DNA from 2 places in the Buttiauxella agrestis genome. Region 2 is predicted to be linked to the other one. Evidence: predicted binding sites of a transcription regulator. Region 2 holds the regulator's gene; the other holds the start of a gene.
What was found. The regulator CRP, encoded in region 2, controls carbon source genes, mostly activating them, when cyclic AMP is high. The targets are predictions, from matches to a motif close to ATGTGANNNNNNTCACAT.

Region 1 (7,875 bases), 2.9 Mb from region 2:
GGATTTCCCAGCCACTTGATTTTCGCTGTCCGACTGCTTGCAGGAAGCATTCGACATCGCTTTTACATCGGCATCAGAAAGCGTTGCCGCTTTATAGGCCGACATTCCTGACGAAGCCAGTTTATCGCCATTGAGATTCTGGCAGCCCGCCAGTGTCCCCGCCATTAATACTGCCAGTGCTGCCATTTTTAACGTCTTCATAGTTATCTTCCATTGATGAGCTATACATGAAACAAATCATTGAGTTGTCGATCACATCGGAAGGGAGATTAACAGCGGTACACGCTGGTGCAATAAAAGCAGGGGTATGAAAACGGAGTTGAAATTAAGCGCGGGGTTGATACTAGCGGTGCAGTTAAAATAGGCTCCGGCACACGCTGTGACCGGAGCTATAAGGCTGTACGCTACGCGAGAGTGCTGATGCGTGCTAATTGTTCAAAGTAGTCCGGGAAGGTTTTGGCTGTACATTTCGGGTCAAGAATCGTGACCGGTGTGTCCGACAATGCCACCAGCGAGAAACACATCGCCATGCGGTGATCATTATAAGTCCCGATTTCTGCAACTTGTAACTGAGCGGGGGGAGTCACAGTGATGTAATCTTCGCCCTCTTCCACCACCGCTCCAACTTTGCGCAACTCTGTGGCCATTGCGCTCAGGCGGTCAGTCTCTTTCACGCGCCAGTTATAAATATTGCGCAAAGTTGTAGTACCTTTAGCAAACAAAGCCGCAGTTGCAATGGTCATCGCTGCATCAGGGATATGGTTCATATCCATATCAATAGCGTTGAGTTCTCCGCGTTCGCAGGCGATGAAATCCTCTCCCCACGTCACTTTTGCACCCATTGCTTCGAGCACATCAGCAAAGCGAATATCACCCTGGACGCTATTGCGCCCGATACCGGTCACTTTTACCGTGCCGCCTTTAATGGCACCAGCTGCGAGGAAATAGGACGCAGATGAAGCATCACCTTCCACCAGATAAGCGCCAGGTGAGGTGTACTGTTGGCTGCCACGAATCACAAAACTACGGTAATCCCGGTTTTCAACTTCTACACCGAAGGTTTTCATCAGGTGTAGTGTGATGTCGATATAAGGTTTCGATACCAACTCACCTTTAATGGTGATTTCGGTGTCGTTTGCTGCCAGCGGCGCCGTCATTAAGAGTGCGGTCAAGAACTGACTGGAAACACTGCCATCGACTGAAACCTGCCCGCCACTAAAACCACCACGCAGACGCAACGGCGGATAGTTCTCTTGCTCCAGGTAATCAATCTGTGCGCCGCCCTGGCGTAAAGCATCAACCAAATGGCCGATTGGGCGTTCTTTCATTCGCGGTTCACCCGTCAGCACGATGTTGTTACTGCCCAGACACAATGCTGCCGCCAGTGGGCGCATTGCTGTACCCGCATTACCTAAAAACAGTTCCAGCTCACCTGAGGCTTGTAACGGGCCACCCATTCCTGTGACTTCACAACGCGTACGATCGGCGGAAAGTGTATAACTCACCCCCATGGCTTTCAGCGCGTTAAGCATGTGACGCACATCGTCACTATCCAGCAAATTAGTCAGTTCGGTAGTGCCATTAGCCAGCGCTGCAAGTAGCAGTGCTCGGTTAGAAACACTTTTTGAACCTGGGAGGTTAATTGTGCCGTCGACCAATGCGATGGGTTGTAACGTCAGGGATTCCAGCATGGGGAAAATACTCTCAACTCAAAACAGAATAAAAACCCCGCGAAGCATGTCGCGGGGATAATCACAACTAACAGCAATTAACCGTGGCGACGTTCAAAATCGACCATAAAGTTGGTTAATGCTTTAACGCCTTCAAGCGGCATGGCGTTATAGATAGAGGCACGCATCCCACCGACAACGCGGTGGCCTTTCAGCGCATGCAGACCCGCAGCAAAGGACTCTTCGAGGAACAGTTTATCCAGTGCGCTGTCTGCCAACTGGAATGGCACGTTCATGCGTGAACGGTTCGCCGAAGCAACATCGTTACGATAGAAATCGCTTTTATCAATCACGCCGTACAACAGTTCTGCTTTCGCCCGATTGATTTTATCCATCGCTTCAACGCCGCCCTGCTCTTTCAGCCATTTAAACACCAGACCTGAAAGATACCAGGCGAAGGTTGGCGGGGTGTTAAACATAGAATCATTGTCATTAAGCACGGTGTAATCAAGAATCGACGGGCACGCTTTATGCGCCTTACCGAGCAAATCTTCACGCACGATGACCAGCGTCAGACCCGCCGGGCCGATGTTCTTCTGCGCGCCAGCGTAAATTACGCCAAAGCGGCTAACGTCCATCGGATGCGACAAGATAGAGGATGAGTAGTCAGCAACAACAACGGTGTCGCCAAAATCTGGCGCTTCATGAATAGCAATGCCATCAATGGTTTCGTTTGGGCAGAAATGCAGATAAGCACTGTTTTCAGAAACTTGCCATTCGCTCATCGGTTTGATGGCGCGCAGACCGTCAACAGTGACTTTGGCATCAATAACATTGGGGTTGCAGTATTTATGCGCTTCTTTTACTGCACTGCTCGCCCAGTAGCCTCCGTCAACGTAGTCAGCGGTAGTTTTGTCACCCAGAATATTGAGTGGAACGCCCGCGAATTGACCGCGACCACCACCGTGACAGAATAAAACTTTGTAGTTCGAGGGGATTTGCAGCAGATCGCGAAAATCTTTTTCAGCTTCTTCAGCAACCTGAATAAACTCTTTACTGCGGTGGCTTATCTCCATTACGGAGGTGCCTAAACCTTGCCAGTCACAGAGTTCATTTTGTGCACGACGAAGTACATCAGCCGGTAGCATCGCCGGGCCGGAACTAAAATTGTATACCTGAGTCATTTCCCCTCACCACGCTTAGAGTCATAAGTTTTACCACATATTCGGTTTTATCATTGAGATGCTGAGGCTGCAATGGTTAATACGGCATGGTGCGGTAATGTGCGCAAAATCACACAACAGAATCAACTAATCGTTGAATTAAACACCCGATAAACGCCCGTCAGGTGACTCGTGTTGCCGTGCTGGCTTTGACCCATTGATGATGTTTACAGCGTGGACAGAGAGTTTTTGTTCCCGCGTTTAACGTCACTACTTCACTACATCGAATACAGGCGTATTCCCCATCCTCCGGAACCCTCTCGAAGCGCTCGCTACAATACTCAGGCAATATAGATAAACCCGGCCTGACCAACTCATCCGGGAAGTAATAGACGCTAATCTGTCCGTTAGTTTCTAATATCGCCAGCCGAACCTGCCCCAAATGCTCTACGCCATGTAGGCGTAGTTCCATGAAGAACTCAAATTCGGTCATGTTTTGAGCCTTCATTTTTTCCCAGGCAAACTCACCTTCTTCTATAATTACCGCGGGTTTTCCTTCCAGCAGATTTTCAAGTTTTTCACTGTGGCTCATCAACCACATCGCCAGACGATATAAGCATGCGAGAGTCATGAATACGACGAAAACAGGCAGCATCGGCACATCGTCATAAAACGCCACATCACCTGCCGCTGAGCCAAGAGTCAGGATTATCAACACTTCAAACAACGACATCTGCCTTACGCCACGCCGCCCGGTTATCTTTAAAAACAGGAACACGAGTACAAAGGTGTAAAGGCTACGAAAAGCCACTTCCCACAGAAAATCTAAAGGGACTTTGTCTAGCGCCATCCGCTGGAGATCAAAACTCTTCATTTATACCGCCATAACAGTAGGTTACTGACAATAAGCATAGCCTGTTATGCTAAGGCCGCCTGCTTGCCGCTGGCGATAGCGTCAGTTGGCTAAAACCCGTATCATTGCGCGCTTTGCGTACGACAAAAGTGAAACCTCATGACTCAAACCTTTATTCCTGGCAAAGATGCCGCTCTGGAAGACTCCATCGCTCGCTTCCAGACCAAACTTGCCGATCTTGGCTTTAATATAGAAGAAGCCTCCTGGTTAAATCCGGTCCCTAACGTCTGGTCCGTTCATATTCGTGATAAAGACAGCGCACTGTGCTTCACCAATGGTAAGGGTGCGACTAAAAAAGCAGCGTTAGCATCCGCGTTGGGCGAATATTTCGAACGCCTGTCGACCAATTACTTCTTCGCTGATTTCTGGTTGGGCAAAACCATTGCCAATGGCCCGTTTGTGCATTATCCAAACGAGAAGTGGTTCCCGATTCCTGAAGACGAGCAGTTGCCAGAAGGTATTCTCGACGACCATCTGCGTGCGTTCTACGATCCTGAAAACGAAGTCACCGCAGGCATGCTGATTGACCTGCAATCAGGTAATGAAGATCGCGGGATCTGCGCCCTTCCATTTACCCGTCAATCCGATCAAGAAACGGTCTATATTCCGATGAACATCATCGGGAATTTGTATGTTTCTAATGGGATGTCTGCAGGGAACACCGCAAACGAAGCCCGTGTTCAGGGACTTTCTGAAGTTTTTGAGCGTTACATTAAAAACCGCATTATCGCGGAAAGCATTAGCCTGCCGGAAATCCCACAGGAAGTGTTGGCTCGCTATCCTGGTGTGGTTGAATCCATTGCCACGCTGGAAGCTGAAGGTTTCCCAATCTTCGCTTATGACGGTTCGTTGGGCGGCAAATATCCGGTTATCTGCGTTGTGCTATTCAACCCAGCAAACGGAACCTGTTTTGCTTCCTTCGGTGCGCATCCTGATTTTGGTGTTGCGCTAGAGCGTACCGTGACTGAACTGCTTCAGGGCCGCGGTCTGAAAGACCTGGACGTGTTCACTCCGCCTACTTTTGATGACGAAGAAGTGGCCGAACACGCGAACCTGGAAACTCACTTCATTGACTCAAGCGGCCTGATTTCCTGGGATATGTTCAAGCAGGATGCTGACTATCCGTTTGTTGACTGGAGTTTCTCCGGCACAACAGAAGAAGAATTCGCCACTTTGATGGCCATCTTTGACGCAGAAGATCAAGAAGTGTACATCGCCGATTACCAGCATCTGGATGTTTACGCTTGCCGTATCATCGTGCCTGGAATGTCCGATATCTATCCCGCGGAAGATTTGCTGCTTGCCAATAACAATATGGGTTATCACCTGCGCGACACCATTCTGGCGCTGCCAGGAAGTGAGTGGGAAAAACAGGATTATCTGGGTCTCATCTCGCAGTTAGATGAAGAGGGTCATGATGATTTCACCCGTGTGCGTGAACTGCTCGGTCTGGCTACCGGCAAAGACAACGGTTGGTACACCCTACGTATTGGCGAGCTCAAAGCTATGCTGGCATTAGCGGGTGGTGATACCGAACAGGCGCTTATCTGGACTGAATGGACAATGGAGTTCAACGCCTCTATTTTCAGCCCTGAGCGTGCGAACTACTATCGCTGCCTGCAAACCCTGCTGTTACTGGCGATGGAAGAAGACCGCCAACCACTGCAATATCTGAATGGCTTCGTACGTATGTACGGCGCAGAAACAGTCGAAGCAGCAAGTGCTGCGCTGAGCGGTGAAGCACCATTCTATGGCTTGCAAGCTGTAGACAGCGATCTGAAAGCTTTCCCAGCCCATCAGGCATTGTTAGGCGCGTATGAAAAACTGCAACGCGCAAAAGCGGCTTTTTGGAAATAAAGTAATAAACCATGAGTAAAGGTACGTAAACCATAAGGTTTACGCTATATTACGGGGCTATTTTTATTGCCCCGTGTTTTTATTGTCACCGCAATAATTTCATATGTGACTCAATAGTTAAATATTAGTAAAATATTATTATTTTAAAACAATAAATATTGTTGCCAAATTATAGAAATACTCCATTCTAATTAACCTGACACAGGAGCGCCGAGGTTAAATATCAAATTACATTATAAACTTTAAACTTTATTTTTATAAACAAAATCAATCACTTATGCTGAAAAACGGGTAAACACCTGCTGTTTTCAGGCCTATAAGCTTGGCGAGATATGATCCATATCAATTTTTACTCTATAATGCTTTGTTAGTATCTCGTCGCCGAATTAAATAAGAGAGAGTTAGTGTGAAAGCTGACAACCCTTTTGATCTATTGCTCCCAGCCGCTATGGCGAAAGTCGCCGAAGATGCTGGCGTCTATAAAGCAACAAAACACCCGCTGACCACGTTTTATTTAGCGATAACTGCGGGCATGTTCATCTCGATTGCCTTTGTCTTTTACATCACTGCTACCACGGGTACTGCGACCATTCCATTTGGGATTGCAAAACTGATTGGTGGTACTTGCTTCTCCTTAGGGCTTATCCTTTGCGTCATCTGCGGTGCCGACCTTTTCACCTCCACGGTGTTAATCGTTGTTGCGAAAGCCAGTGGCCGCATTACATGGGGTCAACTCGCAAAGAACTGGATTAACGTTTATATCGGTAACCTTTGTGGCGCTCTGATGTTTGTGGTGTTGATTTGGTTGTCAGGTATGTACATGACAGCAAACGGTGCGTGGGGGCTGAATGTGTTACAAACAGCAGACCACAAGATGCATCACACATTTATTGAAGCTGTGTGCCTCGGTATTTTAGCTAACCTGATGGTCTGTCTGGCTGTCTGGATGAGCTACTCCGGTCGCAGTTTGATGGACAAGATGTTTGCTATGATCCTCCCGGTCGCCATGTTTGTTGCTAGTGGTTTTGAGCACAGTATCGCAAACATGTTCATGATCCCGATGGGTATTGTAGTACGCAACTTTGCAAGCCCGGAATTCTGGACCGCAGTTGGGTCGTCTCCGGACAATTTTACACACTTAACCGTGTTGAACTTCATCACTGATAACTTAATCCCCGTGACTATCGGGAACATCATCGGCGGTGGTTTACTGGTTGGGTTGACGTACTGGGTAATTTATCTGCGCGGTGGTGATAAGCACTAAGTGCTAGCTGTCGTTCAGGGAATAAGAAATCCACATTAGAAGGTAGGTGTTAAATGTCCGAGCTTAATGAAAAGTTAGCCACAGCCTGGGAAGGTTTTGCCAAAGGTGACTGGCAGAATGAAGTCAACGTGCGTGACTTTATTCAGAAAAACTACACCCCTTACGAGGGTGACGAGTCCTTCCTGGCAGGTGCTACTGAAGCAACTACCACACTGTGGGACAACGTCATGGAAGGCGTTAAACAGGAAAACCGCACTCACGCGCCTGTTGACTTCGATACTGACCTCGCTTCCACCATCACCTCCCATGATGCTGGTTACATCAACAAGTCCCTCGAAACTATCGTTGGCTTGCAGACTGATGCTCCACTGAAACGTGCAATTATTCCGTTTGGTGGCATCAAAATGGTTGAAGGTTCTTGCAAAGTATACGGTCGTGAACTTGACCCAATGCTTAAAAAGATCTTCACCGAATACCGCAAAACCCACAACCAGGGTGTGTTTGACGTTTATACCAAAGACATCCTGAACTGCCGTAAATCAGGCGTAATCACCGGTCTGCCGGATGCTTACGGTCGTGGTCGTATCATCGGTGACTACCGTCGCGTAGCGCTGTACGGTATCGACTTCCTGATGAAAGACAAATTTGCTCAGTTCAACTCTCTGCAATCCAAACTGGAAAACGGCGAAGATCTGGAAGCAACAATCCGTCTGCGTGAAGAAATCTCCGAGCAACACCGTGCTCTGGGTCAGATCAAAGAAATGGCTGCTAAATATGGCTGCGATATCTCTGGTCCTGCTAAAAATGCTCAAGAAGCTATTCAGTGGACTTACTTCGGCTACCTGGCTGCGGTTAAATCTCAGAACGGCGCTGCAATGTCCTTCGGTCGCGTATCCACCTTCCTGGATGCATTCATCGAACGTGACCTGAAAGCAGGCAAAATCACTGAGCTTGAAGCACAGGAAATGATTGACCACCTGGTCATGAAACTGCGTATGGTTCGCTTCC
Region 2 (7,875 bases):
TCATAGTGTCAGCACCTCTGATGCTGGAACATTGCAGCGCGCATATCGAAAAAGGCTTCTCCCGCGTTTATCAGCACTATCTTTTGAATCTGCTGAAGAAAAATGCCGCACGTAAGCTCAGAAGCTATCCGGGGACTCTCCCTGTTGATATGCGTCAGCTTAAAGGAATGCGCCGTCTGCGCGAGTTTGATGATTTGATTACGTCAAAGATTCACGGCTTTGCTGATGCTATCGACTACTACCGTCAATGCAGCGCGATGCCATTACTGCCACAAATCAAAACCCGGACGCTCATCATCCACGCCAAAGATGACCCGTTTATGGATCATCATGTGATCCCGGATAAAGCCATATTGCCTGCTAATATCGAATACCAACTTACGCGCTACGGTGGGCATGTTGGGTTTGTGGGGGGCACGTTACGCCGCCCTGAAATGTGGCTTGAGCAACGCATCCCGCAATGGCTGTCTCAATTTTTGGACCAGTAATATGATGATTCCCTGGCAAGACCTGCCTCCCGAAACGCTTGATAATCTGATTGAATCCTTTGTATTACGCGAAGGCACAGATTATGGTGAACAAGAGCGCTCACTTGAGCAAAAGGTGGCTGATGTTAAGCGCCAACTGCAAAGTGGTGAAGCGGTACTGGTATGGTCAGAACTTCATGAAACGGTGAATATCATGGCTCGCGGGCAATTTCGCGGCTAAGCCTGCCTATACTGCATAATACAACTGCCTTCACCCAACCAAACTTGCTACTACCCATGGAGTTGTTGCCTTATGTCAGCCAAACATCCGGTTATTGCCGTAACAGGTTCCAGCGGCGCGGGAACGACCACCACCAGCATCGCCTTTCGTAAAATCTTCCAGCAATTAAACCTACGTGCAGCTGAAGTTGAAGGCGACAGTTTCCATCGTTTCACCCGTCCTGAAATGGATATGGCGATTCGTAAAGCGCGTGACCTTGGCCGCCATATCAGCTACTTCGGGCCGGAAGCCAACGACTTCGGCTTACTTGAACAAACGTTTATTGAATACGGCAAAACCGGGCAAGGTAAATCACGTAAATATCTTCATACCTATGACGAAGCCGTACCCTGGAATCAGATTCCCGGCACGTTTACTCCATGGCAACCGTTACCAGAACCGACTGATGTTTTGTTTTATGAAGGCTTGCATGGCGGTGTCGTTACCCCGCAGCACGACGTCGCCAATGCCGTCGATTTACTGGTTGGCGTAGTACCGATTGTCAACCTGGAGTGGATTCAAAAACTGGTGCGCGACACCAGCGAGCGCGGTCATTCCCGTGAAGCGGTAATGGATTCCGTCGTGCGTTCGATGGACGATTACATCAATTACATCACACCGCAATTTTCCCGCACGCATATCAACTTCCAGCGTGTACCGACGGTAGATACCTCTAACCCGTTTGCCGCACGCGGTATTCCATCTTTAGATGAAAGCTTTGTCGTGATTCATTTTCGCGGTCTGGATGATATCGATTTCCCGTATTTGCTCGCCATGCTGCAAGGCTCATTTATTTCCCACATCAATACATTGGTGGTGCCGGGCGGCAAGATGGGACTGGCAATGGAGTTGATCATGACGCCGTTAGTTAAGCGCCTGGCGGAAGGTCGGAATATCAATAATTAGGGCGGCTAAACACCGCCCTTTTACTTCACTCTAGCCTTCAATCACTTCGTAGCTATGGGTGATGTTTACGGCTTTTTCCAGCATCAACGCAACAGAGCAGTACTTCTCAGCAGACAAGTCTACAGCGCGTGAAACCGCATTATCTTTCAACTCTTTGCCTGTCACGATGAAATGCAGATTGATATGTGTGAACAGACGCGGGGCTTCTTCGCGGCGCTCAGAGGTCAGTTTCACTTCACAATCCGTCACGTTGTAGCGGCCTTTTTGCAAAATAGAAACCACGTCGATTGCGCTACAACCACCAGCGGACATCAGAACCATTTCCATCGGACTGGGTGCTTTATCGCCAGAATTACCGTCCATCAGAATCTGGTGTCCAGAAGCGGACTCCCCAAGGAAGGTTAACCCTTCAACCCACTTCACTCGTGCTTGCATGTTACTTCTCCCGTTGAAAAAATTGTCTTTCAGAGTACGCAGATTCAGCAAATCTGGCAATGGAAGGCGACCTGCGTCAAGCTGAAACGAGACAATAGGAGACACTTGTCAAAAGCTATGCTAAAACAATCCAGATGCTACATCGATACATTGACGTTATGCATGTATGCAGAGGACATCACTAATTACAGGCAGCAAGAATGACTTGCATGCCATCTCCCCAAGGTGGGGAATATTCTAATACTTGCAACGCCAGACAGGATGTTTAGCGTCCTGTCGTTGGTAGCCAGTTATAAAACAGAGGATAACCGCGCATGGTGCTTGGCAAACCGCAAACAGACCCGACTCTCGAATGGTTCTTGTCCCATTGCCACATTCATAAGTATCCATCGAAGAGCACACTGATTCACCAGGGTGAAAAGGCTGAGACGCTGTATTACATCGTCAAGGGTTCTGTGGCTGTTCTGATCAAAGATGAAGAGGGCAAGGAAATGATCCTCTCCTATCTGAATCAGGGCGATTTCATTGGCGAGTTAGGGCTGTTCGAAGAAGGTCAGGAACGTAGTGCCTGGGTTCGTGCTAAAAGTGCCTGCGAAGTGGCTGAAATTTCATATAAAAAATTCCGCCAGCTCATTCAGGTCAATCCAGACATTTTGATGCGCCTGTCTTCCCAGATGGCTCGCCGTCTGCAAGTGACATCTGAGAAAGTCGGTAACCTGGCATTCCTTGATGTGACTGGTCGTATCGCGCAGACACTGCTGAACCTGGCTAAACAGCCTGATGCAATGACCCACCCGGACGGTATGCAGATTAAAATTACCCGTCAGGAAATCGGTCAGATCGTGGGTTGCTCTCGCGAAACCGTTGGTCGTATCTTGAAAATGCTGGAAGATCAAAATCTGATCTCTGCTCACGGTAAAACGATCGTCGTTTACGGCACTCGTTAATCTCCGTCTCAAAAATGGCGTGTTGCTTCATAACACGCCTTTTTTGTCTCTAAAATCTAACCCCTGCGGTAAAAAGGGATTAAATAAGACTTATGTGGCGTCGGCTTATCTACCATCCTGAAGTTAACTACGCACTGCGGCAAACGCTGGTGCTGTGCCTTCCGGTGGCAGTAGGTTTGCTCTTTGGCAATCTCCAGTCCGGCCTGCTTTTCTCTTTAGTCCCTGCCTGCTGCAACATTGCAGGGCTTGATACCCCCCATAAACGCTTCTTCAAACGCCTGATCGTCGGCGGTAGTCTGTTTGCCGTCAGCAGTTTGATCATGCAGCTTTTGTTGCTTTATACCTCCGTGCCGTTGCCGGTGATATTGGCCGTGATGGCGCTATTGCTGGGCGTCACAGCCGAAATCAGCTCCCTGCACGCTCGTCTGCTTCCCGCCTCACTCATTGCCGCCATCTTTACACTCAGCATGGCCGGGAATATGCCCATCTGGAAGCCCATGCTGCTGTATGTCAGCGGTACAATTTGGTACGGCGTGTTTAACTGGTTTTGGTTCTGGATGTGGCGCGAGCAGCCACTGCGTGAATCATTAAGCCTGCTCTATCGCCAACTGGCAGAGTACTGCGAAGCCAAATACGGGATGCTCACGCAGCATACCGATCCTGAAAAAGCGCTGCCTCCGCTCCTGGAGCGGCAGCAAAAAGCCGTTGACCTGATCACGGTCTGCTACCAGCAATTGCACATGCTGGCGGCGAACCAGCAAAATGGCTACAAACGCTTGTTACGTGCGTTTCAGGTCGCTCTGGATTTACAAGAACACATTTCCGTCAGCCTTCACCAACCTGCCGAAGTGCAAAAACTGGTTGAGAAAAGCCACGCTGAAGCCGTGATTCGCTGGAACGCGCAGACCATTGCGGCGCGTTTACGTGTGCTGGCTGATGACATTCTTTATCATCGGTTCCCACAGCGTTTCACGATGGATAAACAGATTGATGCCCTCGAGAAAATCGCACGTCAAAATCCGGATAACCCGGTTGGGCAATTTTGTCATTACCACTTCAGTCGGATTGGCCGTGTTTTACGCACCCAGCGCCCGTTATATATCCGTGATTTGATGGAAGACCGGCAGCGTCGTTTGCCACTTTGGGCAGCACTGAAAAGCTATTTGTCTTTGAAATCCGCCGCGCTGCGTAACGCCGCCAGATTAGGTGTAATGCTGACCATCGCCAGTATTTTGGGGGGGTTTTTACATCTGCCCAAACCTTACTGGATTTTGATGACGGTAATGTTTGTGACGCAAAACGGCTATGGCGCGACCCGGGTGAGAATTCTTCACCGGTCGGCAGGCACGATTGCAGGTTTGGCGATAGCGGGCATCGCACTGCACTTCCACTTTCCGCAAGATATCGCGCTGGCCGCGATGTTGGTCATTACGCTGGTCAGCTATTTGTTCATTCGTAAGAGTTACGGCTGGGCGACAATTGGCTTTACCGTCACGGCGGTTTACACCCTGCAACTGATCACCCTCAGCGCCGAGCAGTACATCGTCCCGCGCTTAATAGATACGTTGCTCGGCTGCCTGATTGCCTTTGGTGGCATGGTATGGCTGTGGCCACAGTGGCAAAGTGGTTTGCTGCGCCAGAACGCCCACGATGCTCTGGAGCGCGATCAAGATGCGATTCGCCTGATTCTGAGCAGTGACCCGGAACCCACGCCGCTGGCGTATTCGCGAATGAGGGTCAACCAGGCGCACAATGCCTTATTCAACTCGCTCAACCAGGCGATGCAGGAACCTGGATTTAACTCGCACTATCTTGCCGATATGAAACTGTGGGTGACGCACAGCCAGTTTATCGTCGAACACATCAATGCGATGACCACGCTCGCCCGCGAGCACAACATGCTTACGCCGGATCTCGCCCAGCGTTATTTGCAATCGTGTGAAATTGCGCTGCAACGATGCCAGCAGCGGCTTCAATATGATGGGCCAGGGGAAACCAATGATGCGAATATTCTCGACCCGCTTGAAGGGCTTCCGAGCGGGCCGCTAAGTACCATGGAGCAACATTTACAGCGGGTGTTGGGCCACCTCAGCACCATGCATACCATTTCATCGGTTGCATGGCGCCAGCGGCCACATCACGGTATCTGGCTGAACCGCTTACGGCGCTCAAATTGACGGGCGATTAAGCGTTAACGACTTTTGCGACCGCTTTGGCAAAGCGCGACATACCGTCTTCGATATCAGCATCTTCAACAATTAACGCCGGGGCAAAACGCATGACGTCTGGCCCCGCGTTCAAGACCATCACGCCCGCTTCTGCCGCCGCATACAGGAACTCCCGAGCACGGCCTTTGTAGCGAGGTTTCAACTCAGCGCCAATCAATAGGCCCATGCCGCGAATGTCGCTGAACACGTCGTATTGCTCGTCGATTTGCTGCAAATGCTTAACGAATTGCTGGCGCTTCGTCGCAACACCTTTCAAAACCTCAGGCGTATTGATGATGTCAAACGCCGCACCCGCAACGGCACATGCCAGCGGGTTTCCGCCGTAGGTTGAACCATGAGTGCCAACATGGAACGCAGAAGCAATTTCCTGAGTAGTCAGCATGACGCTGACCGGGAAGCCACCGCCGAGTGCCTTCGCGCTGGTCAGAATGTCTGGCGTCACGCCGTAATGCATGTACGCAAACAACTCGCCGATACGCCCCATCCCGCACTGCACTTCATCGAATACCAGCAACGCTTTATGCTCATCGCACAACTCGCGCAAGCCTTGCAGGAATTCTGGGGTTGCCGCCGTTACACCGCCCTCGCCCTGAATCGGCTCGACCACGACCGCACAAGTATGGTCATCCATCACCGCTTTCACTGCATGCAAGTCGTTAAACGGCACATGAATAATATCGGCAGGCTTCGGGCCAAAGCCGTCAGAATACTTCGGCTGGCCGCCAACGGAAACGGTAAAAAGCGAACGGCCGTGGAAGGCATTATGGAAGGCAATAATTTTGGTTTTATACGGACTATGGTGCGTAGAAGCGTAGTAACGTGCCAGTTTAAAGGCGGTTTCGTTAGCTTCGGTACCAGAATTCATAAACAGTACGCGTTCAGCAAAAGTAGCATCAATCAGCTTACGGCCCAGGCGCAACGCGGGTTCATTGGTGAAAACGTTGCTGGTATGCCATAGCGTTTCGCCCTGACTTTTTAACGCTTCCACTAACGCTGGGTGGCAGTGGCCTAACGCCGTGACGGCAATCCCGCCGGCGAAATCAACGTACTCTTTACCTTGTTGATCCCAAACACGACTGCCTTTGCCTTTAACCGGGATAAACTCCGCCGGTGCATAAATCGGCAAAATCACTTCATCAAAAGTAGCGCGGGTAATTGCTGATTGTTCGGTTGCCATTAATTGCCATCCCATTTTTACGCAAGAACAGACATGAAAATATAATCATGAAATATGCATAAAAAATCATTATCTGGCAATAAAAAATCAACGATTAAGGAAATTGGCTAACAGCTGGTGCCCCTGCTCACTGAGAATACTTTCCGGGTGGAATTGCACCCCTTCCAGCTCAAGCTCGCGGTGACGGATCCCCATAATCTCTTGCTTATCCGTCCAGGCGGTCACGTCAAAGCAGTCGGGTAATGTTGCAGGATCGATAACCAAAGAGTGATAGCGCGTGACGGTAAGGGGATTGTTCAGGCCGTGGAACACGCCAGAATTGTTATGCGTAATAGCGGAGGTTTTGCCATGCATCACTTTTTCAGCACGCACAATCGTCGCACCAAACGCCTGGGCAATCGCCTGATGACCAAGACAAACCCCAAGAATCGGCAACTGTCCGGCAAAATGCGTAATCGCCGCCAGAGAAATCCCTGCTTCGGTGGGGGTGCAGGGACCTGGCGAGATAACCAACTTTTCTGGGGCTAACGCGCTGATATCAGAAAGGGTCAGCTCATCGTTACGTTTCACCACCACTTCTGCACCTAATTCGCAAAAGTACTGATAAAGGTTCCAGGTGAATGAGTCGTAGTTGTCGATAAGCAGTAGCATCGCGGCTCCAGGGTAAAAAAGAACCGCGCTATTCTATTCGCTTTCGCGCGCTTCACTCACCACTTTAGTGAAAATCTCGTTGAGCAGCGTCAAATCACCCAGCGCCCCGGTCTGATTGGCCGTTGCCCAAGCTTCAGGCGAGACGTCTTTCCAATCGAGGATGTAACCGGCATGAATCGCTAACTGCTCGAAGAACACGCGCTGCGCCCGACCACTGCCAACAAAAAACGGATGAAGTACGTTAATTTCACAATAGTAATGCGACAGTCGCTGAACAAACTCAGTTCTGGAAAGTCCGACCAGATAATGCTCGTCCTCCATTTCTTGCATCAGATCGTTGCCTTCATTTTCGATGTACTCGAAATGGCAGAACTGTATCTCCCCTTTGGAAATATCAACATCTCGTAGCTCGCCTGCCCAGTCGAAAACATCCTGAAAAAGCTGCTGATGGATGGCACACAGCCAGGGTAATCCGCGATGCAACGGGCCAAGTTCAATCGTTTCTACACGCTGCGCGATAATCTCATCTTGCGCATGAGGCTCAAGGATATCCAGCCGGGAACTGGCCTGAAACGAACGGCTGCGCAATTGCTGCCAAAGGCGGGACTTTTGTTTATCGGTCAGTTTCTTTGCCATGATGCCTCCCTAACGTGACGACCCATACTTGCCACAAGTATAAGCAGCAATCGGGGGAAGTGCAGGAAGGAAGTCAATGCGCGGGTGGAGGAAACCCGCGCAGGAATTTTTTACGGCAGGACTTTCGCGGAGAGGATAACTACAGGTT

Region 1: a site for CRP is predicted at 2,952-2,969, ahead of serC (3-phosphoserine/phosphohydroxythreonine transaminase). Genes of this name have one in related genera too.

What each region holds. Positions count from the first base shown of each region.
Region 1 covers NZ_UIGI01000001.1:3,308,975-3,316,849, forward strand. Annotated here, with positions in the region: gene loiP (metalloprotease LoiP) at 1-201, opposite strand, end outside; gene aroA (3-phosphoshikimate 1-carboxyvinyltransferase) at 405-1,688, opposite strand; gene serC (3-phosphoserine/phosphohydroxythreonine transaminase) at 1,769-2,854, opposite strand; gene DY231_RS15760 (DUF421 domain-containing protein) at 3,015-3,707, opposite strand; gene ycaO (30S ribosomal protein S12 methylthiotransferase accessory factor YcaO) at 3,846-5,603, shown strand; gene focA (formate transporter FocA) at 6,010-6,867, shown strand; gene pflB (formate C-acetyltransferase) at 6,921-7,875, shown strand, end outside.
Region 2 covers NZ_UIGI01000001.1:379,013-386,887, reverse strand. Annotated here, with positions in the region: gene DY231_RS01815 (hydrolase) at 1-488, shown strand, start outside; gene DY231_RS01810 (YheU family protein) at 490-708, shown strand; gene DY231_RS01805 (phosphoribulokinase) at 781-1,653, shown strand; gene DY231_RS01800 (OsmC family protein) at 1,684-2,088, opposite strand; gene crp (cAMP-activated global transcriptional regulator CRP) at 2,403-3,035, shown strand; gene DY231_RS01785 (YccS/YhfK family putative transporter) at 3,128-5,212, shown strand; gene argD (bifunctional acetylornithine/succinyldiaminopimelate transaminase) at 5,220-6,440, opposite strand; gene pabA (aminodeoxychorismate synthase component 2) at 6,528-7,091, opposite strand; gene DY231_RS01770 (putative adenosine monophosphate-protein transferase Fic) at 7,125-7,727, opposite strand; gene ppiA (peptidylprolyl isomerase A) at 7,838-7,875, opposite strand, start outside.